Linked DNA regions of Gemmata palustris. The protein of the gene in region 2 interacts with the protein of the main gene of each other region in a pairwise test. Links are inferred from orthologs where the notes say so. Each region holds a gene or a part of one and is shown on either strand. Other genes may lie near its edges. The genes, in order: dnaE and dnaX.

Region 1 (7,617 bases), 3.5 Mb from region 2 along the record:
GATTCACCCAAAACGTCTCCTCAACCGGCCTCAGCTCCAGTCGGTGAACTAAAGACTGGAAAAGACAAGGGGCGCGGCGCACCGGCCCCCCCTCCGATCGAACCGATCAAGTGAGCCGTTACTGGACTGAGTTGTAAGAGCCGCCCACGCACTCCGGCCGCAGACGCGCTCTGCGGCCGGTGTCGTTTCTCCTCTCATTCGCGACAATGATCCCGCGCCCGTCGCTTCGGCCGTTGATAGGGTATCCCATGTCCGCGCCTCCCGTGCCCGAATCACTTCTGAACGCCCCTAACCTGCTTTCGTTCGCCCGCGTCCCGCTCGCGGTGGTGCTGTTCGCGTGCATTGTTCACGGCGCGTGGCTCGCGGGCCTCGTCGTCTTCCTCGTCGCGACCGCGACCGACTGGTTGGACGGGTGGTGGGCACGAAAGTACGGTCCGCTCACGCTCGTGGGGCGCAACCTCGATCCGCTGACCGATAAGGTCCTCGTGTGCGGGACGTTCATTTATCTGATCCCCGTGGAGCCCGCCGGCATCGATCCGTGGATGGTGACGGTGGTGGTGTGCCGCGAGTTGCTGGTGACGGGCATCCGCGGAATGGTAGAAGCCACGGGCAAGAAATTCGGCGCGGACTGGTTCGGCAAATTGAAGATGGCGCTCCAGTGCGCCGTGCTGATCGGCGTGCTACTCATCCGCTGGCTCGACACGCTTCCGGGCACGGCGGACGTGCTCGCGGTGCTGACCCCGGTGCAACGGGTGCTGCTCTGGGCGATGCTCGCGGCGACCGTCGGGAGCGGCGCCCAGTACGTCGTGAAAGCTGCTAAGCTCTTGCGCTAACGCACCACCGGAACTCGATCCGTTGACCGAGCGGGAGCGGTTCCGGCGAATTTCCCGTGTAACCATCACCCATCATGTCGGCGTTCTCGTCGTATTAGCGGGCACCGCGCCCGCGCTCCACCGAGTAACAGGGCGACGCATGTTCGTTCCGGTCCACTGCACCAGTTGCGATAAGCCGTTCCAGGTGCCCGACGAAGCGCTCGGCAGGCCGACCCTGTGCCCGTGGTGCCAGGCCGTGGTGACCGCACTTCCCGTGACACCTACGGTCGTTGAACCGGCCCTCGCACCTCCCGGTCCGCCCCACACACCGGAACCGCCGGCGCCCGTCATCCCGGTCGCGAAGTTGGTCGAGCCGCGGCCGCTCTCGCTCGACGAAGACGTGCCCCCGAAGCCGAGGGCGCGCCGCGCCGCGCCGCACACAAGCGCGAAACCGCGCGCCGTCCTGGTCACGATCGTGATCGTTGCGGCGCTGGCGATCACGGTCGTGGTAATGGGGTTGACGGTCGCCGCTCTCGGGTACGGGTCCGGGCGCGTGTCGGAGCGCGGGTGGACAGAGTACACTCCGCCCGACGGTTCGTGTTCCGTTCTGCTCCCCGGGCGCCCCACAGAAGAGGACACGGGCGCGAGCACGGCCGAGTCGATCACCGGCGGAAAGCGATTCACCTCCGAAGGGTGGTACACGCGCTCGACCGCGTGGCTGGCGTGGGGCGACCTGGACCCGGGGTTCGCCGCGTCGATCGCGGCCGATAAGGACAAAGTTTTCACCGCCTCCGCGATTCGGACCGAACTGGATCGCGAAAAGGCGCGACTCGAGGGCACCGTCACCAAGGAAGCCGAGATCCGGTTCAAAAATGCGTGGGGGATCGAGGTCCACATGGATTCGCCGCGCGGGAAGGTTGTCGAGTGGCTGATCCTCGTGACCGAGGGCGGGCGCCCGCGGCTCTACGTGTACGGCGTCCGGGCGAAAAACATCGCGCACGACAGTGCGGTCGTCCGCCGGATGTTCACGTCGTTTAAAGTGAATGATTAGGTCGCGTGCGGCACGTCGTAATTCCGGCGCGTGAAGCCTTGTTTTCTGAAGGCCCGTGGGTTGAAATGGCTGTGCCCACGGTGAAATTGACACGCCCGCCTGAAACGCGGACAATAACCCGTAGGGACGAACATCCCATCCGTGGTTTTTACGCCCGGCCCGAATTGGTTGTGCTATACCACATCCATCGGGCCTCCCGCTTCTAATCGGGTCTGGGCGCTGGCACAGGATCCTTTCAATGCGCACCGTTACCTTCCTGGTTCTCGAAGGGGTCGATAAGGGCCGGGTCTACAAAGACCTGCCCATCCCCGTCACGATCGGCCGGGAAGAGGGCAACGGCCTTCGACTCAACGACGAGCGCGTCAGCCGGTTCCACGCCAAGGTGCAGGTCGAAGACAACGACATCATCCTGACGGACCTCGACAGTACGAACGGCACGCGGGTGAACGGCACCGCGGTCCAGATCCGGCGCCTGCGCCCCGGCGATCAAGTTTCGATCGGCCGGAGCATGTTGCTCTTCGGGACGATGGAAGAGATCGCGGCACGCAAGGCCGCCGTGCCCGCCAACAACGCGGGCGGGCAGGTGCAAACGATCCGGGCCGACGAGCTCCAGGCCGCGTCCGGGCGCGTCTCGGTGGCCGACAGCCAGCGCACGGTCGCTCCGTCCCCGCCCCCGGCGGGCGGGTGGACTGCGTTCGACGACGACGTCCCGCCGCTCCCGCAGAAACTCACACCGTCGCAAGCCGCTCGCCTCGCCGAAATCCTGGACTATCTGCACAAGGGGCTGACCACGGCCGTCGAGAACATTGACGCGAACGAGGACGGCACCGAGGTGCGGATCGGGTTCGCCGAGTGGCAAACGATTCAGGCCGTGCAGATGCTCCTCGCGCGCTACGCTCGCACCATCTCCGAACCGACCGCGTAAGGCTCATCGACTCAGACGATGCGGAACCCCATCGCCGCGAGTTCCGTAACAACCGCGTCCGAATCGCGATCCGGTCCCAATAGCCGGACGCACTCGCGCGTGATTTCGTCACCCGAAAGCAACTCCGCAACGGCTCCCGTATCTAAGACCCATTTGTACGTTTCCCGAAACTCACCAACAAAGTCGCGGAAATAGTTACACAGCCAGCCCAGGATGTACCCTTCGCCATCCGCGTCCCCGTAATCTCGTTCCGGGTACTCGATGTGTCCTTTCTGCCAACACTTGGTAACGGTCTGATTCCACAAACAGAACGTGACCTCTCGGAGATCGAACTCGGGCTCGAAGGGGTTCGCACGGATCGCGGCCATCAACGACTCGGGGAGCGATTCGTACACACCGGGCCACGCGCGGAAATCGTTCCGCCCGGTGTTCGCGTGGGGGCTCATCGGTGACTCGTGGTCAAAGCCGAGGATCACGCTCCCGGTCGGGTGGAACAGGAAGTGGCCACTGTTCCCGGCAAAATCCCCCCATCGAGCCACCGCGGTGCTACCCACCACACGGAACGTGTGGTCGCATTCCCCGTGCAAAACGGACACCGCAGCCATTCCGCGCAGGACGTCGCGCAAGTCGGCGGGCGTCAAGAATTCGACCGTAACCGGCATACCGGTGCCCTACCGCGAGAAAATGATCGCGCCCGGCCCCAACAGCATCTCCAGTTCTTCGAGCTTCAGTGCGGCCGGGTTAACACGAAACTCGTCACTGAGCTTCAACTGCACCTGTTTGCCGTTCGGGTCGCGGACGTTCATGTACACCGGGCACGGCCCCTTATGGCGCTTCAAAATGAGGCTCACCGCGTCCAGTTTTCGCAGCGTCTCTTCGTCCTCGGTGTAGGCGAGTTTCAGCACCATGCTCTTGGTGAACTCGGCCCGGGCCTCGTCGAGCGTGATGATCTTCTTGATGGCGAAGTCCGGCTCGGCACGGTCCGCGGCCCAGTTCAGCACGCCCTCGAACACCGCGACCGTGTCCGAGTCCACTTGGTCCTTGAACCGCGAATACTCGTCGGACCACATGATGCAGCGCACGGACCCGGTGAAGTCCTCGATGCGGAACATCGCGTACTTGCGGCCGATGTTGCGGCCCTTGTTCGCGGTGCGCACGTCGAGGTTCGTAATCATCCCGCCGATGCGGGCCTCGGTGCCGTTCTTGCCGCCCTTCGCGAGGTCGCCCGCATCGTGCGTGCGGAACCGGCGCAACTGCTCGTCGTGCTGCGCGAGCGGGTGGCTCGAAATGTAGAAGTCGAGCGCCTCTTTCTCGAACTTGAGGCGCTCCGTCTCCGGCCACTCGGGAACGTCGGGTAGCCCGTGGTGCTTCGCGCCTCCATCGTCCGCGCCGTCGTCGCCCTCGAACAGATCGAGGAAGCTCTTCTGCCCGCGGCGCTTCTCGGACGCCCGCTCGTCGGCCGCCTGGTACGCCTTCGCGACCGCCGCGAAGTGCGCCGCGCGCCTGCCGAACACGTCGAACGCCCCGGCCTGGATCATCTTCTCGACGGCGCCCTTCTGCACGATGCGCCGGTCGATCCGCTCGCAGAAGTCGAACAAGTCCTTGAACTTCCCGCCCTCGTTCCGGGCGCGAACGATTTCCTGCGCGGCCCCGCGCCCCAAACCCTTGATGGCCGTGAGGCCGAAGATGATGCGGTTGTGCTGCACGTCGAAGTCGGCCAGCCCGCGGTTCACGTCCGGCGGGAGCACATCGATACCGAGCTTCCGTGCGTCGGAGATGTGGTCGATGAACACGTCGCGCTTGTTCCCGTCATCGATTTCCGACGAGAGCAGCGCGGCCATGTATTCCGCGGTGAAGTGGGCCTTCAGGTACGCCGTCTGGTACCCGATCTGTGCGTAGGCCGCGGTGTGTGATTTGTTGAAGCCGTAGCCGCCGAACTTCACGATCAGGTCGAAGATTTCTTCGGCCTTTTCCGCGCTCATGTCCCGCTGCGTCGAGCCCGCAATGAAGTCGGCCTTGCGCGTGTTGATGATCTCGAAGTTCTTCTTGCTGATGGCCTTGATGCACGCATAGGCTTTGGCGAGTTCAATGCCCCCCATGCGGTTCAACATCCGCATGATCTGCTCCTGGTACACCATGACGCCGTAAGTCTCGCTCAGCACCTCTTCCATGATCGGGTGCGCGTACTCGGGCTTCTTGCGGCCGTTCTTGCACTCGACGTACTCGTCCACCATGCCGCCCTCGAGCGGGCCGGGGCGGTACAGCGCGAGCACCGCGATCAGGTCGCGGATGTTGTCCGGCTTCATCCGCTTCAGGAGCTCGCGGATGCCCTCGCTTTCGAGCTGGAACACGCCCTTGGCGTCGCCGCGCTGGAGCAGCCGGTACGTCTCCGGGTCGTCGAGCGGGAACGTCATCGGGTCCACGACCTGACCGCGGGTCTTCTTGATGAGCTTCACGCAGTTGTCGAGGACCGTGAGGTTGCGCAACCCCAGGAAGTCCATCTTCAGCAGCCCGACCTTCTCGAGGATGCCCATTTCCCACTGGGTCGTCATCGTGGTCGCGTCGCTGGAATTGTCGTCGCCCTTCTTGGGCGGGCGCTGGACCGGCACGTAGTTCGTGACCGGGCCGTTCGCGATCACCACGCCGGCCGCGTGCGTGCCCACGTTGCGGTTCGCCCCTTCGAGTTTCAGGGCGATGTCGACCACTTCGCGGATCGAGGGGTCCTGGTCGTACTCGCGCTTGAAGTCCGGCGACTCGTCGAGCGCCTCCTGGAGGCTCTTCGAGATCGCCCCCTTCATCGGGACGAGCTTGCACAGCGCGTTCATGCGCTCCGGGGTCTGCCCCAGCACGCGCCCCACGTCCTTGAGCGCGGCCTTCGCCGCGAGCGTACCGAACGTGCCGATCTGGGCGACCGACTCGACGCCGTACTTCCGCTTCACGTAGTCGATGACCAGCTCGCGCCGCTCCTGGCAGAAGTCGATATCGATGTCGGGCGCCTCGGACCGGTTCGGGTCGAGGAACCGCTCGAACAGCAAGTCGTACTCGAGCGGGCAGACGTGGCTCATGTACAACAGGTAGCAAACGATCGCCCCACAGCCCGATCCGCGGGCCGTACACGGGATGCCCTCCTCGCGCGCGAACCGGACGAAGTCCCACACCACGAGGAAGTAAGTGGGGAACCCCATCTTGTTGATGATGCCGAGCTCGTGGTCCAGGCGCTTGCGCACCGCCTCGCTCGGCTCGGCCCCGTACCGTTCGTACATGCCCCGTTCGCACAGCTCGCGCAGGTACGCGTCGGGCGTCTTCTCGTCGGGCGTGACGAACACCGGGAAGTAGCGCTTCTTGAAGTCGATGTCGATGTCGACTTTGTCCGCGATCTCCTGGCTGCGCGCGACGGCGTCCGGGTGGTTGGGGAAGAGCCGGTACATGTCCTCCGGGCTGCGGACGAAGTACGGGTTCGCCATCCGCTCTTCGGGGTACTTCTTCTTCCGCGGGTCGTGCATCTGGCGCGTGTTGATGCAGAACAGCACGTCGTGCGCCTGGGCGTCCTCGGAGCACAGGTAGTGCGCGTCCGCGGTGGCCACGAGCGGCACGCCGAGCTTGTTCGCGATGTCCGCGGCCACCGGGGTACATTGGTCCTGGAGCCCGATGCCGTTGTTCTGGATCTCGATGTAGAAGTCTTCACCAAACACCTTACGGAACCATTTGGCGGTCTTCTCGGCCTCGTGGGGCTTGTCCTTGATGATGTACTGGTTGAACTCGCCCGCCAGGCACCCGCTCAGGCACATGATGCCTTCGTGGTACTGCTCGAGGATCTCTTTGTCGATGCGCGGGTTGCGGTAGAACCCTTCCAGGTACGCGATGCTCGACAGCTTGATGAGGTTCTTGAGCCCGGCTTCGTTTTTGGCGAGCAGGGTGAGGTGCGTGGAGAAGCCGAGTTCGCCTTTGCTGTCGCGCTCCAGGCGCGAACCCGGCGCCAGGTACGCCTCGTACCCGATGATGGGCTTGATGCCGCCCTTCTTGCACTCCATGTAGAACTCGATGGCGCCGTACAGGTTCCCGTGGTCGGTGATGGCGACCGCGTTCATGCCCAGTTCTTTTGTCTGCTTCACCAGCGGCGGGATGCGGTTGAACCCGTCCAACATGCTGTAGTGCGTGTGCAGGTGCAAGTGGCAGAAGCAGCGGGCCATTCGTGGCGTCCTGGTGAGTCGGAACAGTGAACGGGCGGACAAGCGAGTTCACTTGTTATACCTCGCCCGCGCCGGGAGCGGAAGGTGAACAGCCCACTCCCGGCGCGGGTGTGCGCGGGTGGTAGCGGACTTGATGTATGTGCAGATTGCGTATAGCCGTTGGCACGAGCGCGGCCAAAAGGTCAGCGCGCGGTGGCTTCCGAGGGAGGAGCCGCACCGAAAATGTGTGCGGAACTTGAGGGATTAATTATCGGGTGAAAGGAACCGAGGTGCTCGTTCTCGAGCACGGAGTTGAAGACGGGCGGGCCGCGTAACCCGCGACCCCGGTTCTACTTTCCCGTCAGCGGCGCGCGGCCCATAACCGTGTACACCGGGCCGTCGCGGTCCATCTCGCTGCTGTACACTATCACCTCACCGACCGCGACCCGCCCGCCCTGCCACGCCATCCGCTTGGGCAGTTCGGCCACGAGCGCGACGCCATCTTCCGGGCTGTTGATGCGCCCGAGCGTGAGGTGCGGCGTGTACCCGCGCTCCTCCGTGCGGTAGCAGCCCAGTTCCAGCATCTCTTCTTCGAGCGCCGTGTACAGCCGTTGGAGCGGTTCCGCGCCGTCGGTGACGCCGCCCCACAGCACCTTCGGG
Region 2 (6,493 bases):
TCACGCTCTCGGCCAGGTCCTGGCGCTTGCACAGATCGACGATGCGCTTGCTCACGCGGATGCGCGGCACCCACTCGTCGGTGAGGCGCACCGTGTACTCGCTGTCGTCGGCGCGCTCCACCACCACGTCGGGCATCACGTACCGCGTGCCGGAATCGGAGAACTTGAGCCCCGGCTTCGGGTCCAGGTGCTGGATCGCCGCGATCGTGTCCTGAATGGTCGAGAGCTCGTACCGCGTGGCCCTCTGGATCACCGGGATGCGGTTGGCGCCGACGTCCTCGAGGTGGTCGCGGACGATGACGCGCATCGCGTCGGCCAGCGGCGAGTCCGGCGGGATCTGGAGGAGCAGGCACTCTTTGAGGTCGCGGGCCGCGACGCCGGGCGGGTCGAGCTTCTGCACGATGTGGACGAGCGTGTCCTCGACGTCATCGGCGGTCACCTGTCCGTCGTAGAGCGAGGCAATTTCGCTCAATGGCACGGTGCGGAACACGTCGCTGTACAGTTCCTCGTCGTTCTCGTCGTCGGGCTTCTTCTTCCGGGGCTTGTCCTTGTCCTCGTCGTCCGGCTCCTCGCGCTCCTTGCCCTTGCGGACCTTGAGCCGGGCACCGAGGTACCCGGTGCGGTCCACGAAGCTGCAGATGTGGCGCGCGAGGCCCCGCTCCTCTTCGTCGATTTCCAGTTCGCCGATCTGGTCCGCGAGGTAGTCCTGCAGCGACGGGGCGCGATCGGGCATGTTCGCCATCGCTTCGAGCTTCCGGTCGCCGTCCTCCTCCATCGACGCCCGGCTCCCGCGGTGCTCCTCGTTGAAGTGGTCGTCCCAGTCGCGGTTGAGCTCCTCCAGCCGGCTGAACTCCAGGTCGCCCGTTTCGTCGTGCTTCAGCGGCGCGTCCGGGTTGAAGTCCGGCGCCACCTCGTCCACTTCGCCGAGCTTCTCCTTCAGTTCCAGGAACGGGTTTTCCTGGAGCGCCTCATCAATCTTCGCTTGGAGGTCCGTGATGGACAACTGGAGAATTTCCATCGACTGGATCATGCGCGGGGCCAGGACCTGGCGCAGGTCCTGACGGACGCGGAGATCCATTCTCATTCCAAGACCGCTCATCGGTTCCCTCTCAAGAATCGTGCGTGGGTCACACGCGGGGCACCATCGTGCGTGCCAAATCCTCTCGGCCCGAATCTACCAACTAACCCGTGCGTATTCACGGATACCGGATTCACGTTCGGCGCTTGCGGGAGCACGTTTTCATCGGGGCGCCTCCGGTGCGCCAGTTTGCGCACCGGGCTGCTTAAAACGTTCGGCGCCCGTCGAGTGCCTCGGCCAGCATTTGTGCGTTCGCGAGTTCCAGAGAACTACCGCTAGGCAATCCCCGTGCCAATCGCGTGACGGGCACCCCGGTCGGCGCCAGAACCGTGGACGCGAACAGTGCCGTGCCGTCGCCCTCGAGCGTCGGGCTGGTCGCGAGAATCACCTCGCGCACCCCGCCGCGTGTCACGCGCGCCACCAGCGCACTGAAGGTCAACCGGTCCGGCCCCATCCCATCAAGCGGGGCCAGGCGCCCGCCCAGGACGTGGTACAGCCCGCGAAAGTTACCGGCGCGCTCGAACGAGTTCACGTCGCGCGGCGTTTCCACTACACACAACAACCCCGCGTCGCGCTTCGGGTCTCCACAAATCGGGCACAACGTCCCGTCGGTCAGGTTGAAGCACTCGCTACACGGGCGCACGCGGTCCGCGACGGCCTGCAGCGCCTGAGCGAGTTCGACCGCGTGCCGGCGGTCGCCCGCGAGTAAAAAGTGCGCGATGCGCTCGGCACTTTTGGGACCGATGCCGGGGAGCTTGGTCAGCTCCTCGAGCAGCCCCGCGATCACGCCTGCCGGTTCGGACACGTCCGCCATCTCCTTCGGGCGCTCGCGCCCCGGGTTCTGTCACGATGTTAGAACGGGATCGGGTCGGCCCGGGTGACCGTGTGGGGAATCGCGTCGCCCGGTTCCTCGGACACGAGGTGCTCGCGCGCCACGACCGACACGACGTCGGCCCGGTCGAAGAGCGCCACGACCCCCGGGAGCGCCACCGCCGTCGACGGCCCGAGCAGCTCGATGTAGCTGTCGGAACTGGACCGCAGCTCCTCGGCCTGGATCGTGTAGCGCCGGCCGCTGCGGAGCGTGACAATGAACGCGAGCATGAACGGGCCTCCGGGGTGTCGTGATCGCGGGGGCAGTGGCACAGGTCAGGGCGTCGGCCTCATCTTCCGCTCACCGGCCCTCTTCGGGTTTCGCCCTCTCCCCTTGCAGCCGCCTTCTCGCGGGCCGGGGTGTTTTTTGCCCTCTCCCCTTGCGGGAGAGGGTCGCCGCGCTTCGCGGCGGGGTGAGGGGTTGCTTCCTGATGCAGGAGGTTACCCCTCACCCGGTTCGCAAAGCCTCACCACCCTCTCCCGCAAGGGGAGAGGGCAAAAACACAAGCCACACCTCTAAACACGGCCACATCTCAGCCCATGCCGGGGAACCCGCCGCCCCCGAGCATCCCGGGGGGGAGCCCGATGTTCGCGGCCATCTTCGCGCTCTCTTCGGCGAGCTGGGCGCGCACCTTCGTGAGCGCCTGGTTCACGGCCGCGGTCACGAGGTCCTCGAGCATCTCGCGGTCGTTGAGTTTCAGCGCGTCGTCCGAGATGCGGACGCTGAGCACTTCCATGCGCCCGTTCACTTTCGCGGTCACGTACCCGGCGCCGGACGACGCCTCCGCGGTGATCTGCCCCACCTGGGCCTGGAACTTCTGAATCTCTTCCTGAATTTTGCCCTGGTTCCCCAGGAGGCTCAGCATCGATCCGAGGCCCTTGAACATGGCGTCACCCTTCGTCGGTATCGGTCTCGTCTTTGTCTTTGGTCTCGACCGGCTTCGGCGGGGCAAAGGGGTTGAAGTCGTCGTCCACCTGCCGGATCTGCCCGCCGAAAACGTTGAACACCTTCTTGAACATCGGGAGCGAGGGGAGCAACTGCTTCACGTCCCCGCGCGACGCGGTCGACGGTTGCGTGTCCCCGACCAGCGGCCGGGCGCCGTTCGCCCGGTCCGGCTCGAACCGCAGCGTGATCGCCTGGCCGGTGATCCGCTTCATCGCGTCCGTGAGCCGCAGGGCTCCGGTCTCGGTCGCACATGCGACTTGTGCTTCACTATAGCTTGGGGGGAAGCGGATTACTAGGGAATTTGGCCCCAAAATTGCATACGAACTGACATAATTAAGGTGTTTAGCCAGGATCGGGTACTTTTCACCGGCGTAGCGGTAGAAGCGATCCCACACGTCGTGAAGGGTCATTTCGCTGAGCGCAACGGTGGACGGGGCGGCATTAGGAGAAACGCTTTCGGCCGCTTTAGCCGTCAGCGCCGCCATCAGGGGGCCGTTTTTTTTTGCAGCGTCGTTTGCACCACCCGCTGGCGCTGTAACTGCCCGTGCAGGTGGCTGAGTGCCCGTCCCCGCAGCAACCACGGGAGATTGTACCCCCGGCTGCGTCAGCGCTTGCACCAGTTGGTCGAGCGACCGGAGGTCCCCGATCCGGCACAAGCGGACGACCGCCATTTCCAACAGCACCTGCGTGTAGGGGCTGCCGCGCATTCGCGCTTTTGTGGCGGTCAACACTTCCAGGCCCGCAAGAATAGTATCGAGAGAAACGCTCGCGGCTTGCGTCTTCACCGCTTCAAATTGGTTGGATGAAACGGGCAGCTCGCGCACTTCCGCTCCGCCGCAACTCACGAGCATCAGTGCGCGCCAGTATTCCACGAGCTGGTCAACGAGTTCCCCGATCTGCAGCCCGCGCTCGACCCACGACGCGATGAGGTCCAGCGCGCCTTTGGGGTCGCCCCCGAGCATCGCGCGGGCGAGGTCGATCACGCGATGATCGGCCGCGGTCCCCAGAACGGCGCTGACTTGCTCCGCCGTGAGTTTGCCTGGCGCCGAGGCGAGGAGCTGATCGAGCAGCGATTGCGAGTCGCGCATGGACCCGGCCGCGCGCCGCGCGACGATCCGCAGCGCGTCATCGTCGGCCGGGTGGCCCTCGCGTTCGACGATGCGCTTGAGCTGGTCGAAGATTTTCGTCGGCCCGACGTGCGCGAAGTCGAACCGCTGGCACCGCGACAGGATCGTGATCGGTATTTTTTGCACTTCCGTGGTCGCGAGGATGAACTTGACGTGCTCGGGCGGCTCCTCCAGCGTCTTCAGCAGCGCGTTGAACGCGGACGTGGAGAGCATGTGGACTTCGTCGATGATGTAGATCTTGTACCGGCCGCGCGCCGGGCGGAACCCGACGTTCTGGCGCAGGTCGCGGACCTCCTCCACCTTGTTGTTGCTCGCGCCGTCGATCTCCAGCACGTCCACGTCGTCGCCGGTCATCACGGCGCGGCAACTGTCGCACTCGTCGCACGGGGTGGCGGTGGCCTTGTCGCCCTTCATGCAGTTGAGGGCTTTGGCGAGGATGCGGGCGGCGCTGGTTTTGCCGACCCCGCGTGCGCCCGTGAACAAGTAAGCGTGCGCGACGCGCCCGGACTTGAGCGCGTTGACGAGCGCGTTGGCGACGTGCTCCTGCCCGATCAGTTCGGAAAACTGCTGCGGCCGGTACCTCCGCGCGACGACCGTGTACGCCGGGGGTTCGGCGCCGGGTGCGGGGTTCGGCTTCGACTTCGACATCGGCCCGTCCTGTTCCTGTCGGTTGATTGCTCGACTTTGAATCTACCCGGAACCGCGGTCCCGAACAATCGCGGAGGTGGCCAAAGAGTACCGGATAAAACTACCCGCTCGTTGACACTCGCGGTTCGCCCGAGGCTCAGGCGAACCGCGAGTGTCAACGAGCGGGTGGCGCCACAATCAAGACACTACCCGGCGATCGGCGACAAAAAGGCCCCGCGAACCGCGCGTTTAACGAGCGGGTGGCGCCACAATCGGTGACAAAAAGGCCCCGGCGGACTTGTTCTTAGGAACTCTGGAACTTGGAACGTGGAACTCAAAATAAAGCCCGGTTGTCGTTGCGCGCGGAATCGCTTCACTTGAATACACGCGGATCGTCGCGCCGAGGAGGAAGGACCGGGATGCCCCAGAACGCGAGCGCTGCTGATTCCGTTACCGAACCGGGCCGCGCCCCGGACCCGAAGCGCCCGGCCCCGGCGAAGGCGCCGAAGCGGGAGTGGTCGCCGCGCGTCTGGGAGGGGATGGACTGTTTCACCTGGATGCGACTGTTGCGGGACAACGGGTTCGCGGTGCAGGCGCCGTACTGGTACATCGCGGCCATCGTATCCGTCAATTCCGTAATGAACGCGGCGCTCCGGTGGATGCTCAACGCCCGGTACGGCGAGCGCGTGCGCGAAACGGTGATCGAGAAGCCGCCGGTGTTCGTGATCGGCCACTGGCGCACCGGCACCACGCTCCTGCACGAGCTGATGATTCGCGACGCGCAGTTCGGCTTCCCCGACATGCAGGACTGTTTCAACCCGCACCACGCGCTGCTCACCAATCAATTCTTCAAGCGCTACGGGAAGTGGATGCTGCCCGACAAGCGCCCGATGGACAACATGCCGTTCGGCTGGGAGCGCCCGCAGGAAGACGAGTTCGCACTGGCGCTCATGGGGGTGCCCTCCACGTACACCGACTTCGCGTTCCCGGCCCGGGTGCCGAAGGACACCGGCGCGCTCGATTTGTCGGGCCTCTCGCCCCAGCAGTTGGCGAAATGGAAGCGCGTGTTCGTGCGGTTCCTGAAGGAAGTGACCGCGCGGACCGGCAAGCAGCTCGTGCTGAAGTCGCCGCCGCACACGGCCCGCGTGCCGGTGCTGCTCGAACTGTTCCCGGACGCGAAGTTCGTCCACATCGTCCGCAACCCGCGCGCGGTGTTCCCCTCGACCGTCAACCTCTGGCGGTCGCTGGGCCGCAGCCACGGGTTGCAAACGCCGACCGATACGGGGCTTGAAGAAAAGGTGCTGCGCGAGTTCCGGGTGATCTACGACCGGCTCGAAGACGCGCGCCCCCTCTTTAAAGAGGGGCACTTCGCGGAACTGCGGTACGAGGACCTGGTCCGCAACCCCGTCAGCGAGTTGCAGAAAGTTTACGCGACCCTGAACCTCGGGGACTTCGACGCGGTGCGCCCGCGGATCGAGGAGTACCAGCGCCAGAACGCGAACTACGAGACGAACAAGTTCCGGACGACGGACGCCGAGAGCGCGCTCGTCACGGAGCGCTGGGGCGACGTGATCCGGCGCTACGGGTACGAGTAAGGGGAGGGGAGGCACAGGGCTCCCGCCCTGTGCTACGAACGCCGGCCCCTCCAGGGCGGAAAGGCATTGAAGGCGTTGGGCTTCGGCTCAGAGGGGCCGGTTTCCGTAGCTTCTCCACGGCGATTGATGGTTCTGGTCTTCCGCCCCGGAGGGGCCGGCGTTCGTAGCACAGGGCGGAAGCCCTGTGCATTTTTCTGTTCCTCACTCCTTCGGCACGTCCACCACGAACTCGAACACGTGCTCCTTGCCC

What was found.
Region 1: the proteins of dnaX (region 2) and dnaE interact in binary tests that used the Escherichia coli proteins (3 or more experiments, as listed by UniProt). The link is inferred for Gemmata palustris from one-to-one orthologs.

Annotation. Positions count from the first base shown.
Region 1 is NZ_JAGKQQ010000001.1:6,712,471-6,720,087, reverse strand. What follows is about bases 3,260-7,345. They hold dnaE (DNA polymerase III subunit alpha), read right to left. Parts: upstream 6,979-7,345; coding sequence 3,460-6,978; downstream 3,260-3,459. Other genes in these bases: thpR (RNA 2',3'-cyclic phosphodiesterase), read right to left, coding at 7,308-7,345; J8F10_RS27945 (hypothetical protein), read right to left, coding at 3,260-3,450. In the rest of the region: J8F10_RS27960 (CDP-alcohol phosphatidyltransferase family protein), read left to right, coding at 249-833; J8F10_RS27955 (hypothetical protein), read left to right, coding at 973-1,863; J8F10_RS27950 (FHA domain-containing protein), read left to right, coding at 2,102-2,788; more of J8F10_RS27945, read right to left, coding at 2,800-3,259; more of thpR, read right to left, coding at 7,346-7,617. UniProt on the Escherichia coli protein: DNA polymerase III is a complex, multichain enzyme responsible for most of the replicative synthesis in bacteria. This DNA polymerase also exhibits 3' to 5' exonuclease activity. The alpha chain is the DNA polymerase catalytic subunit.
Region 2 is NZ_JAGKQQ010000001.1:3,242,471-3,248,963, reverse strand. The notes cover bases 2,255-5,216. They hold dnaX (DNA polymerase III subunit gamma/tau), read right to left. Parts: upstream 4,670-5,216; coding sequence 2,840-4,669; downstream 2,255-2,839. Other genes in these bases: J8F10_RS13175 (sulfotransferase family protein), read left to right, coding at 5,068-5,216; J8F10_RS13185 (YbaB/EbfC family nucleoid-associated protein), read right to left, coding at 2,482-2,835. In the rest of the region: rpoN (RNA polymerase factor sigma-54), read right to left, coding at 1-1,078; recombination mediator RecR, read right to left, coding at 1,284-1,892; J8F10_RS13190 (hypothetical protein), read right to left, coding at 1,931-2,179; more of J8F10_RS13175, read left to right, coding at 5,217-6,243; J8F10_RS13170 (hypothetical protein), read right to left, coding at 6,445-6,493. UniProt on the Escherichia coli protein: Part of the beta sliding clamp loading complex, which hydrolyzes ATP to load the beta clamp onto primed DNA to form the DNA replication pre-initiation complex.